3 regions of the Chloroflexus sp. MS-CIW-1 genome follow, and region 3 is predicted to be linked to each of the others. Evidence: riboswitches for the same ligand, from Rfam matches in the RefSeq annotation. Region 3 holds a riboswitch; each other region holds the start of a gene.

Region 1 (6,951 bases), on a different contig from region 3:
GAACTGCGCCATCTTAGCGATGTGCAGGTCTGGATGCTGGGTGGGACCGTTAATTATGCCACCTTTGGTACTCTGGGCCCCCTGGTTGAGCAAAGCCTCGGTGATCTGGTGGTGGAAAAGCTGTTTTTGGCTGCCGAGTCGGTTGATTCAGGATACGGTGTGACCGATTCAACCATCGAGATTGCCCAGACCAAGCGAGCAATGGCGCGGGCAGCACGACGGATTATCTTGCTTGCCGATTCGAGCAAGTGGCAGCGGCGTGGGTTTATCAAGGTTCTTCCTTTAGAGTCGATTGAGACGATTATTACCGATACCGATCTACCGGACGAGGAGCGGCGGCGCATCGAAATGGCCGGTGTGCAATTGGTGCTGGTCTGAGGCAGTCGCACGCCTCTCACCTGACTATTGTTAGAATTACACTAGAACTTTTCATCGATCATTGACACGCCTCCGCTAGCGTTTCAAAATATAAACAGTGCGGAAGTTCTGTTCCGCGGAGCAATGTGGAGACGTGCTATGAATGATGAGACGGTGCGGGAACAGACGACTGCTGAGGCTGATATTCAATCGCCGGATCAATCTACCGCTGAGTTGATAGAGACGCTGCCGCTCATTCCACTCGAGGGCGCAGTGGTCTTTCCACATATTGTCGTCAGCTTGACGCTCGATGAGTTGGGAGTCGCTGCTGCCGAAGCAGCGGCTAGTGAAGGGCGCTATGTCTTGCTCGTTGCCCGGCGGCCCGATGCTCCAGCCGACGCTCCCATTACTGAGCGATTGTTCAAAGTGGGGGTCGTGGCCCGGATCGAGCAGTTCGGAACGTTGCCAAATGGCGCAAGTGGTGTGGTGGTGCGCGGGTTAGTGCGTGCCGAATTAGGTGAAGCCGTCCAAACCACGCCTTACCTGCGCTTTCGATTCACCCGACGGCCTGATGTGTTCGAGCGCACTCCTGAACTCGAACAGTTGATGGTTGAGGTGCACGCAGCGATTGATGCTGTGCTCGAATTGCGCCCCGGTGTAACCCAAGAGATTCGCAACTTTGTGCGCTCGATTGACGATCCCGGTCATCTGGCCGACAACACCGGCTATTCGCCCGATTACACGTTTGCCGAGCGTCAGGAATTGCTCGAGACCTTTGATGTGGTCGAGCGGCTGCGGAAGGTACTCAACTTTTACCGGAAGCAATTTGCGTTGCTTGAAGTGCAGGCCAAGCTGCGGCAAGAGGTACAAGAGAGCGCCGCCAGGCAGCAACGAGAGTTCTACCTGCGTCAGCAATTGCGGGCTATCCAGAAAGAGCTGGGTGAAGATTCGAGCGAAGCTGCTGAACTTGATGACCTGCGCCAGAAGCTAGCCGCTGCCGATCTTCCAGAGGTGGCGCGCAAAGAGGCTGACCGTGAGTTGAATCGGTTGGCGCGGATTAATGCTAGCTCACCAGAATATCAGATGGTGCGCACCTACCTTGAGTGGCTGGCCGAGTTGCCGTGGAATAAGTATACCGGTCAACCAATCGATATTGCTTTTGCCCGTAAGGTACTCGACGAAGACCATCATGGTTTGCAGAAGGTTAAGGAGCGCATCCTCGAGTATCTGGCCGTCAAACAGCGACGGGCCACCCTCGGCGAAGAGAATCTGCGCGCCAATCGCGAACCTATTCTGGCGTTTGTCGGACCGCCTGGCGTAGGCAAGACCAGCCTGGGGCAGAGCATTGCCCGTGCGCTTGGGCGCAGTTTTATCCGCATGAGCCTGGGTGGCGTTCGTGATGAGGCAGAATTGCGTGGCTTTCGCCGTACTTACATCGGCTCACAGCCAGGACGGATTATTCAGGAATTGCGCCGCGCCGGTACTGCCGATCCGGTTATTTTGCTCGATGAGATTGATAAGCTCGGCATCGACTACCGCGGCGATCCGGCAGCCGCGCTGCTTGAGGTGCTCGATCCCGAACAAAACCACACGTTTACCGACCATTATCTCAATCTGCCGTTCGATCTCTCGCGTGTGCTCTTCCTGGCTACGGCCAATACGTGGGACACGGTGCCGCCAGCCTTGCGTGACCGGATGGAAGTGATTGAACTGTCGGGGTATATCGAAGATGAGAAGGTGCAAATTGCCCTGAGTCATCTTGTGCCGCGCCAGTTGCGGGCTAATGGCTTGCGCCCCGAAGAAGCAGTCGTGAGTGAAGAGGCGCTCCGTTGCATCATCAACGAGTATACCCGTGAGGCGGGGGTGCGCAATCTCGAGCGCTCGATTGGGGCAGTGCTACGCAAAGTGGCACGTCGCCTTAGTGAAGGTGAGATTGATCCGGCAAGTCTACCCTTTGTCGTTGATGCCGCATTCGTGCGGACTGCGCTAGGGCGGCCACGGTTCACAAATGAAACCCGTGAGCGAATCGATCAGCCTGGAGTTGCGATTGGCCTGGTCTGGACGCCGGTCGGTGGAGATATTATTTTTGTGGAAGCTAGTGCGGTAGAAGGGAAGAAAGAACTTATCATCACCGGTCAACTAGGCGAGGTGATGCGGGAGAGTGCTGAGGCTGCGCTGACGTATGTGCGTTCGCGTGCCCGTTCGCTTGGTATCGAGCCGAATTTCTTCGAGACGCACGCCATTCATATCCACGTACCGGCAGGGGCAGTGCCGAAAGATGGTCCTTCGGCGGGGATTACGATGGCGACAGCACTGGCTTCAGCCGCAACTGGTCGTCTGGTACGCGATGACATTGCGATGACCGGTGAGATTTCGCTGCGCGGGCGGGTGTTGCCAATCGGCGGTATTAAAGAGAAGGCGCTCGGCGCACATCGGGCCGGTATTCGGACTATTATCTTGCCTAAACGCAATCTGCTCGACCTCGAAGATTTGCCCGCAGCCGTGAGTGCTGAGATGACCTTCATTCCGGTTGAGACCCTTGATGAAGTGTTAAGTATTGCCCTCTTACCGCCAGATGATGTGACAACGACCCTTTCTGTTCCTCAGCGGAGCGATGCACTGACACCGGCTGCTTCCTGAGCGGAACCCCCTCACCTTCCCCCCCTGCCCCCCTCCTCTCCCACGCTGCGGGAGAGGAGGGGGGAGATTGTGTCCCTCACCTTCCCCTTCCCCTTCCTCTTCCACGCTGCGGGAGAGGAGGGGGGAGATTGTGTCCCTCACCTTCCCCTTCCCCTTCCTCTTCCACGCTGCGGGAGAGGAAGGGGAGAGATTATGTCCCTCACCTTCCCCTTCCGCTTCCTCTCCCACGCTGCGGGAGAGGGGCTGGGGGTGAGGGCAGCCCCTCACCTTCCCCCTTCCGCTCCCACCAGGCGGGAGCGTAGGGGGGATGCGCGGAGCAGGGGCGATCCTGCGGCTGTCCAAATCACCCCTCTCCCGCAGCGCGGGAGAGGGGCTGGGGGTGAGGGCTATCCGCAGCGCGGGAGAGGGGCTAGGGGTGAGGGCAGCCCCTCACCTTCCCCTTCCTCTTCCACCAGGCGGGAGCGTAGGGGGGAAGAGCGGAGCAGGGGCGATCCTGCGGCTGTCCAGATCACCCCTCTCCCGCAGCGCGGGAGAGGGGCTAGGGGTGAGGGCTATCCGCAGCGCGGGAGAGGGGCTAGGGGTGAGGGCTATCCTTACATAATCTCCTTACGCCGCTGAACATCGCGTAAAAGATACTATGGCAGCCACTGTTCCAGCCGATACGCACTGTCCCAGAACATCCACTCGAGGCGTGATGAATAGATAAAGGCATCGCGCATGCGCTGTTGTTGAGTCGCCGAGACCTGTTCGGCGAGGTTGTTGGTCAGCGCAATTGCCTGTTTGACCACCTCATCAAATTCTTGTCCGGCGTAGGTGTCGATCCACTTCTGATAGGGGTTGTTGGGGGCTGCTCGACGGTAGATGTCGTGACCGACTTCCCGATAGATCCAGAAACAGGGCAGGAGTGCCGCCATCCCTTCTTCATAACTACGAGTAGCTACGGTAGCCAGTAAGAAATTGGTATACGCAAAGCATGCAGGTGCTTGTTGGCGGGTTGGCGTATCGATCCCAAATTCGCGGAAATAGGTGTTATGCAACGAACGTTCGACAACCGCTACCCCTTCAGCAAAGTGAACAAACTGAAGAATCGCAGCTTCGTCAGGTGATCGTCCGGCCATTGTCGCTAGCGCTCGCGCAAAATCAGCCAGGTAGAGCGCGTCTTGCTGCATGTAGAAGGCGAATTTCTCGCGTGGGAGTGTACCCTGGGCCAATTCTTCATTAAAGGGGTGCTGAATAATCGCCTTGTAGATGTCGGTAATCGATTCCCAAAGTGTTTCGGTGAAACGCATCACAATCCTCCCTGCGTCTAGATGAGGCACTTGCCCGCAGGAAGCACATTGCACGAGAGGGGAAAAGCGGCGATACCGGGGGATATTGTTCAGATCCGTTCCGATTTCCTACGCCGGCATTACCCGGATCAGGTGCAAGGGTGCCTCTCAGCCTCGCATACATCGCGAAGCGCCCCTACGGAACATTTATAATATATCCGAAGACGAGCGTGCGTGTCAAGCGTTTTTTGGGTTCTTCAGGGCTGCTCGAAGTGTTCAGGTTTTGGTTGAGTTTGTTAACGGATGTTGTTCGTACCCGCATAACGAGACCACCGGTTTGCGTCGGATGGACATGTGAGAAAAGAACCCTTTGGAAGCGGGCATAATGAGAAGATTAGGAAATGAGAGGGACTGATGCTCTTGCTAACACCCTTCCGCTTTCCGTGAAGGTGAAGAAGAACCGCGCATCCCGGCACATCTCCTTTCCCTGCCCCTAGTGGGAGATTGAAAGGGGGTTGGGGGAAGGTGAGGAGGGGAAACTGTTCCTACCGTGCACTGCGTTGACGGCATGCTGATAGCGGGTGGAACAACGTGCAACCGTGGGGTTGCGAAAGACATTCCCTGGCGAACACCGACAAAACCCAAAAACGCTGGTGTTAACCTCTAATAAATGCTGTTAACCCGCTTACGGCGAGTCTATCGTGAACCATTGCGACAAATGCCTGAGTTGCCGCACAACGATAGCCGTGGTGGCGGAAGAGGAACCCAACCGTTCGTCGTGGGGTTGGGTCTACAAGTGGAATGCCAATAAGGTCGGGTTGATTACATAACACGAAAGAAGGTAACACAGTAGCCACTGAGAGTTGCCGTACCGCAGCCAGAATATTGCTAATCGTATTCATTTCGACCAGTACCTGTGGCTCTATTCCTGCCGTGTGGGCGCAACGATCCCACAACCGCCGGGTACAGAATGCAGGCGAGAGCAGGATCAACGGCTGTTGGTGTAACGCCTGTACCGGTACTTGCGGAAGATGTGCCCACGGATGCTGCCTGCCAACGATCAGAACCAGCTCTTCCGTGAACAAGTCTTCACCTACAATTCCACTCGTCTCAGCAGGAGTGAAACTGATACCAAGTTGTAGTCGGCCTTCGGCTACACCCTGCTCAATATCGCTGGCCGCTAACTCTTCAATGTGTAGACGAATAGCTGGATAGGTTGTGGCAAAAGCCGCGACGAGATCTGGGATCAGGTAGGCGTTCACCGTCTGTACCACACCGATCTGTAGAACCCCCCGTTGTAAACCGGCCAGTTCAGCAAGTGCGGTTTGCGCTTCCGCCAATTCTTGCAAGGCACGACGAGCATGGGTGGCGAGGATTTCTCCAGCGGCAGTCAGGCGAATGCGTCGTCCGATTCGTTCAAGTAGCACTGCGCCGATTTCCTCTTCGAGCAACTTGATCTGTTGCGATAGAGCCGGTTGTGAAATGTAGAGCTTTTCAGCGGCACGGGTAAAGTGTCCTTCATCGACGACAGCCAGGAAATAACGTAGTTGGCGAAGTTCCATAGTCTGATAAGTGTAACTTATTGAAAAGATAAGAACCTTCTATTTTACTTATCATCATAGCGCGTCTAGACTGATCTTGTCAAACGCAGGATAAGGATTAAGAACAAACCAGGGAGGGTAGCGATGAGTGATGTAAGTATTCCCGGCTACACATATGGTACGGCGGCAGTAGCCCAATCGCCGATCAGTGAGGAAGAATTTGCTTTGCTGAAACAAACCGTGTTGTGGAGTGATGAAGACGAGCAGTATTTGCGCATGGCGGGTGAGGTGCTTAAAGACCAGGTCGAGACGATCCTCGATCTGTGGTACGGTTTCGTCGGTTCACACCAACATCTGCTCTACTATTTTACCGGTCCTGATGGTCAGCCAATCGAACACTACCTGGCACGAGTGCGTCAACGTTTCGGGCAGTGGATCCTCGATACGTGCCAGCGCCCTTACGATCAGGATTGGCTGAACTATCAGATGGAGATTGCGCTCCGTCATTACCGTACCAAGAAGAATCAGACCGATGGCGTGTCGTCAGTACCGATGATTCCATTGCGCTATATGATTGCCTTCATCTATCCCATTACCGCGACGATCAAAGATTTTCTCGCTCGTAAAGGGCATTCGGCTGCCGACGTGGAGCGTATGCATCAGGCATGGTTCAAGTCGATTGTCCTGCAAGCAACGTTGTGGAGTTATCCATATGCTAAAGAAGGCGATTTCTGAGCAGAGACCGCGATAAATCCCTTGTCGGACGTGATACGGGTGTGATACCATTCTCCCCTGCCAATGCCGTATCCCTGGCGGTCCTATCCCTCCGGCAATGCCGACCCTCGGCGGTGTCGGTAAGGGTTATCGTCTAGGTCTGAGGTGTTTCAGTTATTATGTCCGTCCCCGCAACCGGAGGGATGGGCGCCGACCCCGCCTTCACCGGTGTGCTTAGACGCTCACCGCTCTTGCCCGTCGCACACCACCTAACGTCCGCCGGAAGCCTGCGTCCCCAAGGCACGCGGTGAATAGTGGAGCTTATTGTGCGCGGACGAACAATCTTCATGAATGAACACGGCCCAACACTGAGAACGCTAAACAGCCACTATTGGTGTGCTGATGCTTGACAGATGCCACAACAGCAGCAT
Region 2 (6,951 bases), 1.3 Mb from region 3:
GGCGCCTCCAGGGGAAAAGCTCAAGGGTATGCGCCTTGCCCCTGATGAGTGGAAGGTCTTTGCCCGGATTAATGGTCGTGATACCCTGGCTGAAATTGCTCAAAAGACTGGGTTGAGCGATTTTGATGTGTGCCGTGCGGTCTACGGTTTTCTGACCGCCGGAATGCTGGAGTTGGTCAAGCGACAGCGTGTGCTGGCTGCCGGTATGCCACCGGTCGAACAGCCGCGTCTAAAGAAGAGCCTTGTTAACCGGATCATCAATCGGATCCGCAGCATGTAGCTGGGGCCGGAGCATCGGAGCGGAGGGCTGTGTGCAGACGGTAAAGATGGTGATCAGCGGCGCCGTGAACGCCGGCAAAACCGAGTTTATTAAGACGATCTCGGAAATTGAGGTTGTCTCTACGGAGCGCCGGGCGACCGACGATACTCGACTGATCAAGAAGGAAACAACTGTCGCGATGGATTTTGGGCGCATCGCGATCTCTGATGATCTCGTGCTCCATCTCTTTGGAACACCGGGACAAAAACGCTTCGACTTTATGTGGGAGATCCTGGCCGAAGGTATGCTTGGTCTGGTGATCCTGGTCGATAGTACGCGCCCCGAAACGTTCCGAGAGACGAACCGAATCATCGATTTTTTCGTCTCGTACCGCGATACACCGTATGTGATTGCGGCCAATAAGCAGGATCGCCCTAATGCGTGGTCGCCAGAAGAGTTGCGTCTGGCGTTGCGTCAACCACCGCACATTAAAGTGTTACCCTGTACCGCAACTGATCGGGAGAGCGTCAAAAATGTGCTGCTTGAATTACTTTACGTAATCCAAGAGCGCAGCGAAGATTAAATGCGCTTCATTTTTGGCATGGCTTTGTGATGAGTAGAAATCGTTTTTGCTCATTACAAAGCCATAAAAGTCGGTTGATAAGTTTCAAAAGCCATTTGGCGCATCAGCAAGGGATAAAGGTCTTGACAGATACGGTATACTGCTTTCTGAAAAGGTTGTTGTGAATGGATGTTAAGGAGGACTGCACCAATGCAGAAGACGGATTTTATCAAGGCGGTAGCTGAGCGGGCGAAGGTTTCACAGAAAGAGACGAAGCAGATCATTGACGCTGCACTCGATGTGATTACTGAGGCGCTGGCCCGTGGTGAGAAGGTGACACTTACCGGTTTCGGGACGTTTGAAGTACGCACCCGCCAGGAACGCGATGGGGTTAATCCGCAAACTGGTGAGAAGATACGCATTCCCGCCACGAAGACCCCTGGCTTCAGTGCCAGTAGCACGTTGAAAGAAGCGGTAAAGGGCTAGGCTGGGCCTGTCAGACCAATATGAGGAACAACGAAAGGGATGCGGTAACGCCGTATCCCTTTCGTGTACGTAAGCATCTTCATTTCAGTTTGTGTTCGTAGTCGCAACTACGCTGAGGAAATAGTCACGTCCACGACGGATGAACCCTATCAGTCGTGGCGAGGCACTGCCTTGCCCCAACCTCGCGACCATTGTCGGAGTGGGTAGCGGTGCAACGGATGTATCCCCGTGGACGGGCGCAGCGGCGCCTGCGCCCCAACCGATCTCCTGACGAACACGACCAAAATCTGACAATGCCTAAAGCCCCGACTGTGCCACGTGGCGCATTGACGGCAAGCTGTATCTGCGGCTATAATAAGGCTGACGGGCCGCTAGCTCAACGGCAGAGCAATCGGCTCATAACCGACAGGTTCTCGGTTCGAATCCGAGGCGGCCCACCAGAGGCGACTGCTATAATGCTGTCGCCGATTTTTATTCGAGTGAGAGAGTGCTCTCTTCACCTTTATGCGGTTGCTGAAAAATGGGGTACGAGCAGCAAGAGTGGCTGCCAACCGTCCGCCATAACTCTCTCTTTCCCTCCTTACGTGTGGGAGTGAACGAGGTATGCAGGGAAGGTGAGGAGCTTGCCGATGTTATCAACTTTGACCAGAGCAGCACCTGCTCGTCAGCGCTGGAAGCAGCATCTTTCTGAGCGCACAGCAATCCGGCCAGGCCGGTCGGGTGCAAACGTTGAACAGCCCTCAGCCTGCGCAAGCTGCTTGACAGCCATTCAAATTCCTTCTATTATTTTTTCCAAAATCATCTGCACAACCGGGGGAGCCGGAAGAGTCCGGCTGAGAGTGCGGCCCGATAGATGCCGCTGACCCTTTGAACCTGATCTGGGTTATGCCAGCGGAGGGAGGTTTCACGGGTTTTAATACCGTCATTCCCTACCGTCGGAATGGCGGTATTTTGTTTTTCGGAGTTCGTCAATCGAAGGGAGTGAACGATGGCCTCAATCACTGTCAGCTTTGAAGTATTGCCCGGTGGTTTGCCCGATAAGGCAACAACCTATGCCGCAGTTGATGCTGCTATCGCTGTCGTGGCTGCAAGCGGTCTGCCGTACCGGGTCGGGCCGATGGAAACGACGATTGAAGGTGATTACGATGCCATTATGGCTGTCATCAAGCAAGCTCAAGAAGCCGTCCTGGCGGCTGGCGCCAGTCGTGTGTTTACCCTGATTAAGGTGGACTACGATCCGAACGGTTCTTCAATTGCCGAAAAGCTAGCGAAGTATGAGTGACGAGGTTGCTGCCCCAATTTCTGTACCACCGACGCCGACGACGGCTCGTGCGCTATGGCGCCGTCGTCTGGATGAGTACGGCCCGTCAATCCTACTCGTTATCCTCTTGCTGTTCCTCTGGGAAGGCATCGTCTGGTATCTTACCATCCCTGACTGGCTTCTGCCGCCACCGTCACGGATCGCAACGACACTGATTGCCAGTCTCCCGATCCTGCTCGGTCATACGCTGGCCACACTCACCGTCACCATTCCTGGCTTTAGCTTAGCATTGATCGGCGGTTTTAGTTTGGGGATAGCGTTGGATGCATCGCCCCTGTTGCGGCGAGCAATCTACCCTTTGCTGGTTACTTCACAGACAGTGCCGATTGTGGCGATTGCGCCACTCTTGGTCGTTGGTTTTGGCTTTGGTCTCTTGCCAAAAGTGATCGTCGTCGCCCTGGTGACCTTCTTTCCCATTGTGGTGAACACAATTGATGGCCTGCAGAACGCCGATCGTGATCAGCGCCGTTTGCTGGAAGCGATGGGGGCAAACTACTGGCAATTGCTGCGCCTGTTACGGTTGCGGGCCGCATTGCCTGCTATGTTCACCGGGATTAAGGTGGCAATTACCTACAGTGTTATTGGTGCGGTTTTGGCTGAGTGGATCGGCGCCAGCACTGGACTTGGCGTCTATATCGCCCGCTCGTTGCGAGCTTTCCGTACCGATCAGGTCTTTGTTGCTGCCCTGGTTACGTCGCTTTTGACCATCGTTCTTTTTACCCTGGTAAGTTTGCTCGAACGCAAGATCGTCTTCTGGAAAGGAGAACACTGATGCGCAAATGGCTGATACTTGTACTGATATTCGTCTTGACGGCCTGTGGCAATGCCACTACTTCTGTACCGGCAACCCCTGAGCGGCCCCTAACTACGGTGCGGATTGGATTAGACTGGACGCCAAATACGAACCATACCGGTCTCTACGTGGCGCAGATGCAAGGCTACTATGCAGATCAAGGGTTGCAGGTTGAGATTCTCGGTGCGCAAGAGGGTGGTACGGTCGAGCAACTCGTTGCCACCGGACGACTCGATTTTGGTATCTCGTATCAGGAAGGCGTCACTCAGGCTCGGGTGGAAGGCGTCCCGATTGTCTCTATTGCAGCTATCATTCAACACAATACCAGCGGTTTTGCCAGTCGGGTCGAAGAGGGTATCACCAGCCCACGCGATTTTATTGGCAAAAAATATGGGGCATTTGGTTCACCAATCGAGGAAGCGGTTATTCGTGGGTTGCTCGAGTGTGCGGGTGTTGGCGATCAGTTCGACCAGGTACGGTTTGTTGACATCGGGAGTTCCGATTTTTTTGTCGCTACCGAACGTGATGAGGTTGATTTTGTCTGGATTTTTAAGGGATGGACTGGTATAGAGGCTGAGGTGCGCGGTATCCCTTTGAATATTGTGATGATGAATGATGTGCAGTGCATTCCCGACTATTACACGCCGGTTATCATCACCAGCGAGAAGCTCGTCGCCGAAAACCCCGATCTGGTGCGGCGATTCCTGGCGGCAACTAGTGCCGGCTATCGTTTCGCCATCGAGCAACCGGCTGCTGCGGCAGAGATTTTGTTGAAGGCAGTACCTGAGCTTGATGCAGAGCTAGTACGGCGGAGTCAGCAGTATCTGGCCGGTCAGTATCAGGCAGAAGCTCCTCGCTGGGGGGAGCAGAAACTGGAGGTCTGGCAGGCCTATGCACAGTGGATGGCCGAGCGCAATCTCATTGCCCGAATGATTGAGCCGGAAAAGGCTTTTACGAATGACTTTTTACCTTGATGCGGGTATGAAGTGAGCGGGGCGAGGAGGAGTACGGCCGAGTTCCCAACTTTTCTACCGTGCGTGCGGAGACGCACGGCCCCCCGTTCCGACGCTGGTCTAACCAGCCCTCGTTGCCTCGCCGGTCACTTCTGTTCCTGTACCGTAGGGCCGAGTTCTACCTTCCATTCCCCCGCTTGTGGGGAATGGATGTGCCGCAAGTGGAGAACGGCGTAGGGTGCAATGGTGTGCTGATGCGCTAACAGAGGATTTCTTGCTCTGCACTGTATAATGCGGGCCAGAGGCCCGCGCACCCGGCAAACCCACACGGATCGCGGATCTCCTGCGGCAAGCGCTGACTTTCGTCGGTGTTGTGTGGTTTGCACCGTCGGGTTATCGAATGCAACCCGAACAGAAAACTCTGATCCCCCGCTTGTGGGGAATGGAGGTGCCGCAAGTGGAGAACGGCGTAGGGTGCAATGGTGCGCTGATGCGCTAACAGAGGGTTTCTTGTTCTGCACTGTATAATGCGGGCCAGAGGCCCGCGCACCCGGCAAACCCGCACGGATCGCGGATCTCCTGCGGCAAGCGCTGACTTTCGTCGGTGTTGTGTGGTTTGCACCGTCGGGTTATCGAATGCAACCCGAACAGAAAACTCTGAAACTCTCTGTAAGGAAGGGAAAAGTTCAGCAAGAGCGAAACGTGGCGATTGCAAGAATGATACCGACGTAGATTATCCGTGCTGTGCCAATGTACGATTGACAAACGATGGCAACCCTTGAATTACATTCGATCCGTAAAACATTCGCCACCCCAACCGGTATGGTAACGGTGCTCGACGACATCAGGATGTATGTCGCCGCAGGTGAGTTCGTTGCCGTCATTGGACCAAGTGGGAGTGGGAAGACAACATTGTTCAACATTATTGCCGGTCTGGAACTCCCTGATACCGGTGCGGTCATTATCGATGGTGTTGATGTGACCGGTCAACGCGGCCATGTCGCCTATATGCCGCAGCGTGACGCCTTACTGCCCTGGTTATCGGTAGTGGAAAATGCCGTTCTGGCCACAGTCGTGCAAGGGGGCGATGTAGCTGCCGCCCGTCAGGAAGCCCGTTCTCTGCTGCCTGATTTTGGATTACAAGGTTGGGGTGATGCACGACCAGCGTTGCTTTCGGGTGGAATGCGGCAACGAGCTGCCTTTCTCCGCACTGTGCTCTGGCATCGCCCGATCATGCTCCTCGACGAACCGTTTGGCGCTCTTGATGCTCTCACCCGCGCTCAACTGCAACAATGGCTACTGGCATTGTGGGATCGACTGGATCGCACGGTTCTGTTGGTCACGCACGACATCGATGAAGCCCTGATTCTAGCCGACCGCGTGTATGTTCTCACCCCACGTCCGGCGCGTATTGCGCTGGAAATGCGGGTCGAACTCCCGCGTCCCCGTTCGTATTCGCTCGTTACCGATCCAGCTTTTGCCCGCCTGAAGCGGCAATTGCAATCGGTTTTGATGAGTGGTGAGCGTTCCTCTACCCAATAGGGAGAAGTGAAGCGGAGCGCTTACCCCTTGCGAGCCAGAGGCTCGCGCACCCAGGGCCGGAGCGTTCCTCTACCCAATAGGGAGAAGTGAAGCGGAGGGCCAAGGCAGGGAGCTAAAGGGATGGTGCGGGTCCCCCTTTCCTTCCGCTCCCTTTGCGGGTGCGGAAGGAGAGGGGGAAGGTGCGGGGCTGGGGGGAAGGTGTAGGTGCGAGGAGAGTCTGAAGGTCACAACACCATCTCAGAGAACCCTTACTCCTCCGGCGGTAGTGAGGTGGTGATGTCGTACACTAGCACCTGGACATCAAGCCCTTCGTTCATCATAAGCGACAGCGTAAATTCATTCGTTGCATTCTTAATCGCTGGTTCGTCGGCGGCAGGTGCATACGCCCTGATACTGGCTTCTTCCGCAGAAACCCTCGTCACGCGCGTAACAGCGCTTGGACTAACCTCAGCGATGCGACGTTTGATCTCAGCAATTGCTTCATCGAGTGTCATTGCTCATCACCTCGTTAAATTACATTGAATTCGGATACGATAGAACCACTGCGAAAACGATTGATCCGCAGTTCATCAATATTGATCGTGTGTGCTTTGCCATCGATTATCTCTTCGGCGATCAGCAGACCGGTGGCCGGTGCGTGCATGATCCCATGACCGCTAAAACCACTGGCATCAATATAGCCTTCCAAGTCGGGATGCCGACCAAGGATTGGATTGTGATCCGGCGTGATCTCGTACAGGCCGGCCCAACACTGTTGCTCGGCCAGCCCTGCCGTCTCAAGGATTGGAAAACGGTAGATGCCAGCCTCGATTACAGCCTCTAACCATTCCCAATCTACGTTCGTATTCGTGCTGCTCGGTTCATTGGGATTCGAGCGACCCATCAAGATGCTCTGCCCTTCGCGCCGCATATAAAAACCGCTCCCGACATCAATTGTCAGCGGGATAGGACCACTGATTGCTGGGAATGGTGTCGTCATGTAAACATTACGTCGATATGGTTTAACCGGTAGATCGAGACCGGCCAGAGCAGCCA
Region 3 (6,951 bases):
TGAGGCGCAGGTTGAGCTAACCCGGATGTGGGCCGAGGCAGTGGCGGCGAATAGTGTCAATATGCCGACGATGCCCTCTGTGCCAGGTGTACCGACCATCCCCGGTCTCAATCCGATGACACCAACCTCGCTGGTGGAATGGAGCCGACAAGTGCTGGAGATGACGCGCAACTTTACCGAGAGCCAGAGCCGGTTTATTGAGGGATGGTTCGAGATGCTTAAGAAGTCAGATCCGACGACCATCGCTCGTGGTTGGGATACGACTCAGATGCAAAAGGTGATGCAGAGCTGGCAAGAGGCAATGCAGCGAGTGATCGAGGCCCAGGCCGAACTCGGTAAGGTGTTGATGGGTGTGGTCAACAGCACGGTTGAAAAGAAGTAAGGGCGCGCTTCTTAACGCACCCTGTGTATTCTCCTCTTGCGTTCCAGGTGTCTGCCCTCTGGTCAGTATACCTGGAACGCAATCCTTTTACGCCTCACTAACGCCGTACCAGGCCGCAAAGTGGTGTACCGGGCCGTGTCCGTTCCCCAAACCAGGAGCATGGCGCAGCGCAGTGGTAATATAATCCTTTGCCTGTTGAACCGCTTCAGGTACTGTCAGCCCCTTTGCCAGGCCGGCAGCAATCGCTGAAGCGAACGTACAGCCAGTGCCGTGCGTATGCCTGGTTTCGATCCGTGGCGCGGTGAAGTACTGATACTGTGCGCCGTCGAAGAGGACATCAACACTGTCACCTTGCAGATGTCCACCTTTCACCAGTACCCAACGCGGCCCCATCGCATGAATCATCTGTGCTGCCTGTTCCATCTCCGTCACTGTCGTGATCGCAAGTCCGGTCAGGGCACGCGCCTCTGGAATATTCGGCGTTACTATCGTTGCCAGCGGAAACAAGAGCGAGATCAACGCCTGTTGAGCCTCTGGCCGTAACAAGGGATCACCACTCTTCGCCATCATGACCGGATCAACAACTAGATGCGGCCAGTGGTAAGTACGGGCCTTTTCAGCGACAACGGCAATAATGTCGGCGTTAGCCAACATCCCAGTTTTTACAGCGTCAACGCCGATGTCGGTTACCACCGAGTCAATCTGCTGACCAACAAACGCCGCTGGCAGTTCAATCACTCCTTGGACACCGACCGTATTTTGGGCAGTGACGGCTGTCAACGCGCTCATTCCGTACACACCCAGAGCGGCAAACGCCTTCAGATCGGCCTGGATCCCGGCGCCACCGCCAGAATCAGAACCGGCAATTGTTAAACAGCGTGGTAACGTCATAGTATCTGCTCCTGAACTGCTGATACAATCGAAATCAGTTGGCGGGTAGCAGCAGTAACATCTGCTGCCGCCACCACTGCCGAAACCACCGCAATACCATTGACACCCGTGCGTATGACTTCAGCAGCATTTGTCTGGTTGATGCCACCAATGGCGACAATCGGGATCGATATCTGCCGCCGAATGGTTGTCAGGCCATCGATGCCTATCGGTGGGGCAGCATCGGGCTTAGTCGGCGTCGCAAAGACTGGTCCCACACCGAGGTAATCGGCGCCATCTTGTACTGCCTGTACCGCTTCGCTCAGGCTGTGCGCCGAAACACCTAACAACCGGTCGCCGATCAATTTGCGGGCAAGCGCCACCGGCATATCGTCCTGACCAATATGTACACCATCAGCATCAACTGCGAGCGCCACATCTACCCGATCATTGACAATGAAGGGTACGCCGGTACGATAGGTCAGTTCACGCAGTTCTTGTGCCTCGGTGACCATCTGCCGGGTGGAAACATGTTTCGCCCGATATTGCACGACAGTCGCGCCACCGCGGATCGCTGCCTCGATCACCTCTCGATGTGAACGACCACGGGCTAGGCCAGCATCGGTTATCACGTAGAGCCGCCAGTCAACTGTTCTTGCCGTGCTCATCACGGTTTCCTTTCCAGGGGTGGGTCTGAAACACTCCTCTTTCAGACCAGAGGCGTATTGTTCAGACACGCTCTCAATCAGGCTAGGACGCTACGCTCTCACTCTGTTCCCAATGTCACTCGTGCGCCTGTCCGAATCTGGTCGGCTGAAAGGTGGTATATTGCATCGTAGAACGCCACTTTGAAACTGGCTGGCCCACGTGCGGCTGGAGCCGCGATTTCGGCTGCCAACCCAAAACAGGCAAGTGCGGCTGCTGCGGCCAACGGATAATCACGTTCGACCGCGGCAAATGCGGCAATCACCGTTGTTGCTGAACAGCCGGTGCCGGTGAGCGTTTTAAGCCATTCGTGACCATTATCGACCATAAACACTCGTGTCCCATCGGTGACGATGTCGCGCCGACCGGTTACCGCCACCACGGTTTGGTACTGGCGGACCAATGCCTGGGCGGCAGCAAGTGGGTTATCAACCTCAACAACGGTCTCAACACCCTTTACCACGCCACCCATCCCGGCTAATGCGCCAATCTCACCCGAATTGCCACGCACAATTGAAATCTGTAGCTCTTCGAGTAAGCGGCGATTACTCGTTGTGCGCAACGTAGTGGCGCCGGCGCCGACCGGATCGAGCACAATGGGAATGCCCAGCTCGTTGGCGCGCCGCCCTGCAATCAACATCGCTTCGATCCAATCAGGCGACAACGTACCCACGTTGAGCACGAGCGCTCCAGCAGCCGTTACCATCTCGGCAACTTCTGCCCGATCATGCGCCATCACTGGCAACCCGCCGATGTGCAGGGTCACATTCGCGGTGTCGTTCATCACCACAAAATTCGTGATGTGGTGAATGAGGGGACGCTGCTGGCGTACCTGCTCACGTAATACGGCAATCCGTTCATTGAGTGTCATGCGTACCTCCTTGCGCCAGCAGACGGACGGCAACGATTGAAGGGGTAAAAAAACCGCCCTGCCACCGCAGGACGGATACACTAATCGCAGATCGTACATCTGCACCGTTTGCTCCTCCCTCCGCTGGCATAACCCAGATCAGGTTCAGAGGGTCGGTGTCGGTAGCGTAACGCTGGAGACACCCTCTCAGCCCGGTTCACCCAGGCTCCCCTGGCATAGATTTAATGATACCACGACCACGTATTCCCTGCAAGCCATTCGCATTTCTCTAGCGCTCCGGTTGCAGTAGGGAGAGGGGAATGGAGTATTTACGAACTATTCGCCGCGTATGAAGCGCTGCGCAGCTTCCCGTACCAACAAGCATCTACGGCCAGACCCTGTTTCATCGCCGATCTAGTTCGTCATTGTAGCGGGTTAGACCCTAAAATACGCTTCTGAAGAACGGCTACCTAACGCAGGCTGGATGCCCACGCTCCTAGCGAGTTTCCCACTGCCCCTCTCGCAGGAAGATACGGCAGCCAACGCCTTCCCGTCATAGCTCCACTTCACGCAGGCCAGATGCCTGCACTTTCGAGGCGGCTGGTAATTCGAAGCTGTGCATGCTGAAACTCCTGTTTTCCTGCCCGCAACGTTTGACGAACCTCGTACAGACTGGTATAATGCCGCATTGACGTAGCATCGCTCTGGGGCGATGTTATCTTGTTGTCAAAAAGTTGGAAAGTCAGGTTGTGGTGACAGTAAGCAACCATAACTATCCTGCTTGTCGCGTCTGTCACCCTTTGCAAGACGAAGGAGTCGCGCCATTAGAGACCGGTTTCGCATCAATAATCGTATTCGTGCTCGTGAAGTGCGTCTCATTGACGAGAATGGCACGCAGGTAGGGATTGTTCCGCTTCGCGAGGCACTGGCGATGGCTGAAGAACGCGGGTACGATCTCGTTGAAGTCGCGCCAAATGCAGTCCCACCTGTATGTCGTTTGCTTGATTATGGCAAATTTCGCTACGAGCAGAGCAAGAAAGAGCGTGAAGCGCGTCGTAATCAAAAACAGTCGGAACTCAAACAAATTCGGCTCATGCCAAAGACTGACGATCACGATGTTGCAGTAAAAGCGAATCAGGCGCGGCGCTTCTTATTGGCCGGCGACAAAGTGAAATTCAACTTGCGCTTTCGTGGTCGTGAAATGGCTCATCCCGAAATTGGGCGGCAGATGCTCGATCAGATTGCTGAGCAGTTGAGTGATATTGCCGTCATCGAACAGAAACCGCTCATGGAGGGCCGTGTCTTGTCAATGTTGCTGGCGCCAACGGCAAAAGTGTTGAAAGCAGCTCAACAGGCGCAAAAGGCAGCCGCTCAGCGCGCTGCACAGAGCGGGACAACCAGCACGAAACCTGATGCGGCTGCGGCGGCACCGGTAGCCGAAGAAGAAGTCGTTGCGGAAGAAGAACTCGTCGAGGATAGTAGCGCAGAAGTCGAGGAGATCGAGGATACTGAAGCAGATGAAGATTTCTTCGACGAAGATTACGACGACGAGGAAGACGATTTCGACGAAGAAGAGGAAGCAGAACGGGGACGCCGAAGACGACGATAACTGATGCAATACCGGTCGGTGTTACGCCATCCGGTGGCACTAGAGGAGCTGTTCAATGCCTAAGATGAAAATGAAGACGCACAAAGGCGCGAAAAAGCGCTTTAAGGTAACAGCGTCGGGTAAGTTTCTTCAACAGCGTGGTGTGCGTGGAAACAAGCGTAACCGACCCAGCCGTTCGCAACGCGCCTGGGGGAAGGGGCATCCGGTTTCCCCTGCTAACCGTCGCTTGTTGCAGAGAGCACTGCCTTACGGGTTAGAGTAGGCTCGGCACGGAAGTACTGTGTCAGGTCATTATTATTCGCGCAGGAATATCTTTAGTTGATCGCGGGTGAAGTTCAGGGTTTGGTTTGCCACCCCCTGACCTATCCGTTAAAGGAGAAAAATTATGACTCGTGTCAAGCGTGGCATAATGGTGCGTAAGCGCCACAAGAAACTGTTAGCTCAGGCCAAAGGGTATCGCGGTGCGCGCAGTCGCCATTACAAGGTGGCGCACGAGGCGGTGATGCACGCACTTGCTGATGCGTATCGTGACCGACGTCGACGTAAGCGTGATTTTCGCCGTCTGTGGATTATTCGTATCAATGCAGCGGCCCGCCTTCACGGTACAACCTATAGCCGCCTAATGAATAGCCTGAAGAAAGCGAACATTGTGATTGACCGCAAGATGTTGGCCGATCTTGCGGTACGCGATCCGCAAGCTTTTGCTCGGATCGTTGCCCAGGCGCAATCGGCTGCTGTTGCGTGAACCGATCACTGTTCCCTGCCGGTGTGATCTCTAGTTCTGCAAACCAGCATGTGAAGTGGCTCCGCTTGCTCGCCGAATCGGCACGTCATCGGCGAAGCGAGCGGAGTTTCGTTATCGAAGGGGTTCGTCTCGTTAGCGATGCGCTGTCGTCCGGAGCTGAGTTGCGCCTTGCGCTGTACGCTCCTGAACAACTGTCATCCACTCCTGCCGGTACGGCGCTGTTGAATCGTCTGCGTCAGTTACCAAACTGCTATCCGGCAACTCCTGCCGCTGTTGCTGCCGCTGCCGATACTGAACAGCCCCAGGGAGTTGTGGCGGCTGTGCGCTGGCCTGAATTGTCACCGCGACCCGGTCTGCGCCTTGTTTTAGATGCTATCCAAGACCCTGGCAATGTGGGAACCCTTCTCCGTTCGGCTGCTGCTGCTGGAGTTGGTCTCGTTATCTGTGCTCCTGGAACTGTCGATCCCTTCAATCCAAAAGTGGCTCGTGCAGCAATGGGTGCACACTTTCTGTTGCCCCTGCGAATATGGTCGTGGGAAATGGTAAGTACCGAGCTGCGTTCGTTGACCGTCTATGCGGCTGATAGCACGGGTAAACAGCCTTACTACGCGGTGGATTGGCGTCAACCCGCAGCACTAATTATCGGCAATGAAGCTCACGGTTTGAGTTCATCCGCTCGTGCTCTGGCCCAGCACTTGATTGCCATTCCAATGGTTGGTTCGATTGAGTCGCTCAACGCTGGTGTAGCCGGAAGCATCATTTTGTTTGAAGCGCTTCGGCAACGTATGGTTAAGCATTAGGAGCGGCTTCTCAATCTGTTCACACCGCAGGTGATACACTGCCTACCGTCACCCTTCTTTCCTACAACAACCGGCTGTCGAGCAAATGCCCCATACGAAGCTGCTTGGTGAGTAGGTAGCTAGCGCTATAGGTCGTTGCCGGAACTTGCAGCGGTACTCGTTCAAGCACATGAATCCCGTGCTGTTCGAGACTGGTCATTTTGGCAGGATTGTTAGTAAGCAGACGCACGCTGGTGATGCCGAGATCACGTAGGATGGCGGCAGCGATGCTGTAATCGCGCATATCATCGGGAAATCCCAGCGCACGATTGGCCTCGACTGTATCGAGTCCTTGTTGCTGAAGCGCGTAAGCGCGAATCTTGTTCACCAACCCGATCCCACGTCCCTCTTGTCTGAGATACAGTAACACGCCGCGTCCTTCTTGCTGAATGGCAGTCAGTGCGGCAGCTAGTTGCTCGCCACAATCGCAGCGGTGTGAGCCAAAGATGTCGCCGGTAAGACATTCAGAGTGAAGACGGGTGAGGACTGGGTCTGAGTTGTCAATTTGGCCGCAGAACAGGGCAACTTGTTCTTTTTGTTCAGCATCGAGGTAAACTGCGATCTGAAAATGACCAAATCTGGTTGGCAAATCTGCCATCGCTGCACGGGTAATTGGAGTGAGAGTTGTCATAGTTAGGCCTCTGAGTCTTCCACAGGACGAGAAGCAATTGGTGGCAGGGCAGGTATCGGTTGGAGAAACGTCCATACCACCACCAGCCATGCACCGGTGAGCAGCGTACCACCGATGAGGTAGGGGGTGTCGGGGCCAAAGCGGTCAAAGAGAAAACCAAAGCTGAGCGGCCCGACGATGAGCGCCAGGCTAATAAGCGCCTGCATACCGCCAAGAACAGCTCCCTGGCGATTGTTCCCGGCACGCTGTGAGATGATACTGGTCAGCGTTGGTACCGCAAGCCCCATCCCAATTGCCAGCATTGCGGCCAGTGGGAAGAG

What was found. A riboswitch is a leader RNA that binds a small molecule or an ion and turns the genes downstream of it on or off. The one in region 3 is predicted to bind thiamine pyrophosphate.
Region 1: linked by a shared signal. The riboswitch ahead of tenA (thiaminase II) and the one ahead of thiM (hydroxyethylthiazole kinase) in region 3 are both predicted to bind thiamine pyrophosphate.
Region 2: linked by a shared signal. The riboswitch ahead of QTO31_RS11620 (MTH1187 family thiamine-binding protein) and the one ahead of thiM (hydroxyethylthiazole kinase) in region 3 are both predicted to bind thiamine pyrophosphate.

Annotation. Positions count from the first base shown of each region.
Region 1 is NZ_JAUBWR010000003.1:191,057-198,007, reverse strand. Features, by position in the region: gene QTO31_RS17970 (DeoR/GlpR family DNA-binding transcription regulator) at 1-378, shown strand, start outside; gene lon (endopeptidase La) at 517-2,997, shown strand; gene tenA (thiaminase II) at 3,633-4,286, opposite strand; TPP riboswitch at 4,374-4,473, opposite strand; gene cynR (transcriptional regulator CynR) at 4,922-5,827, opposite strand; gene QTO31_RS17950 (protoglobin domain-containing protein) at 5,951-6,541, shown strand.
Region 2 is NZ_JAUBWR010000001.1:2,905,917-2,912,867, reverse strand. Features, by position in the region: gene QTO31_RS11640 (DUF4388 domain-containing protein) at 1-280, shown strand, start outside; gene QTO31_RS11635 (GTP-binding protein) at 312-842, shown strand; gene QTO31_RS11630 (HU family DNA-binding protein) at 1,032-1,307, shown strand; tRNA gene QTO31_RS11625 (tRNA-Ile) at 1,673-1,747, shown strand; TPP riboswitch at 2,110-2,224, shown strand; gene QTO31_RS11620 (MTH1187 family thiamine-binding protein) at 2,296-2,589, shown strand; gene QTO31_RS11615 (ABC transporter permease) at 2,582-3,400, shown strand; gene QTO31_RS11610 (ABC transporter substrate-binding protein) at 3,400-4,395, shown strand; gene QTO31_RS11605 (ABC transporter ATP-binding protein) at 5,143-5,916, shown strand; gene QTO31_RS11600 (hypothetical protein) at 6,165-6,410, opposite strand; gene QTO31_RS11595 (NAD(P)/FAD-dependent oxidoreductase) at 6,425-6,951, opposite strand, start outside.
Region 3 is NZ_JAUBWR010000001.1:1,586,338-1,593,288, forward strand. Features, by position in the region: gene QTO31_RS06295 (hypothetical protein) at 1-382, shown strand, start outside; gene thiD (bifunctional hydroxymethylpyrimidine kinase/phosphomethylpyrimidine kinase) at 470-1,273, opposite strand; gene thiE (thiamine phosphate synthase) at 1,270-1,920, opposite strand; gene thiM (hydroxyethylthiazole kinase) at 2,019-2,828, opposite strand; TPP riboswitch at 2,927-3,050, opposite strand; gene infC (translation initiation factor IF-3) at 3,676-4,416, shown strand; gene QTO31_RS06320 (50S ribosomal protein L35) at 4,472-4,678, shown strand; gene rplT (50S ribosomal protein L20) at 4,802-5,161, shown strand; gene QTO31_RS06330 (TrmH family RNA methyltransferase) at 5,212-5,961, shown strand; gene ribA (GTP cyclohydrolase II) at 6,023-6,631, opposite strand; gene QTO31_RS06340 (MFS transporter) at 6,634-6,951, opposite strand, start outside.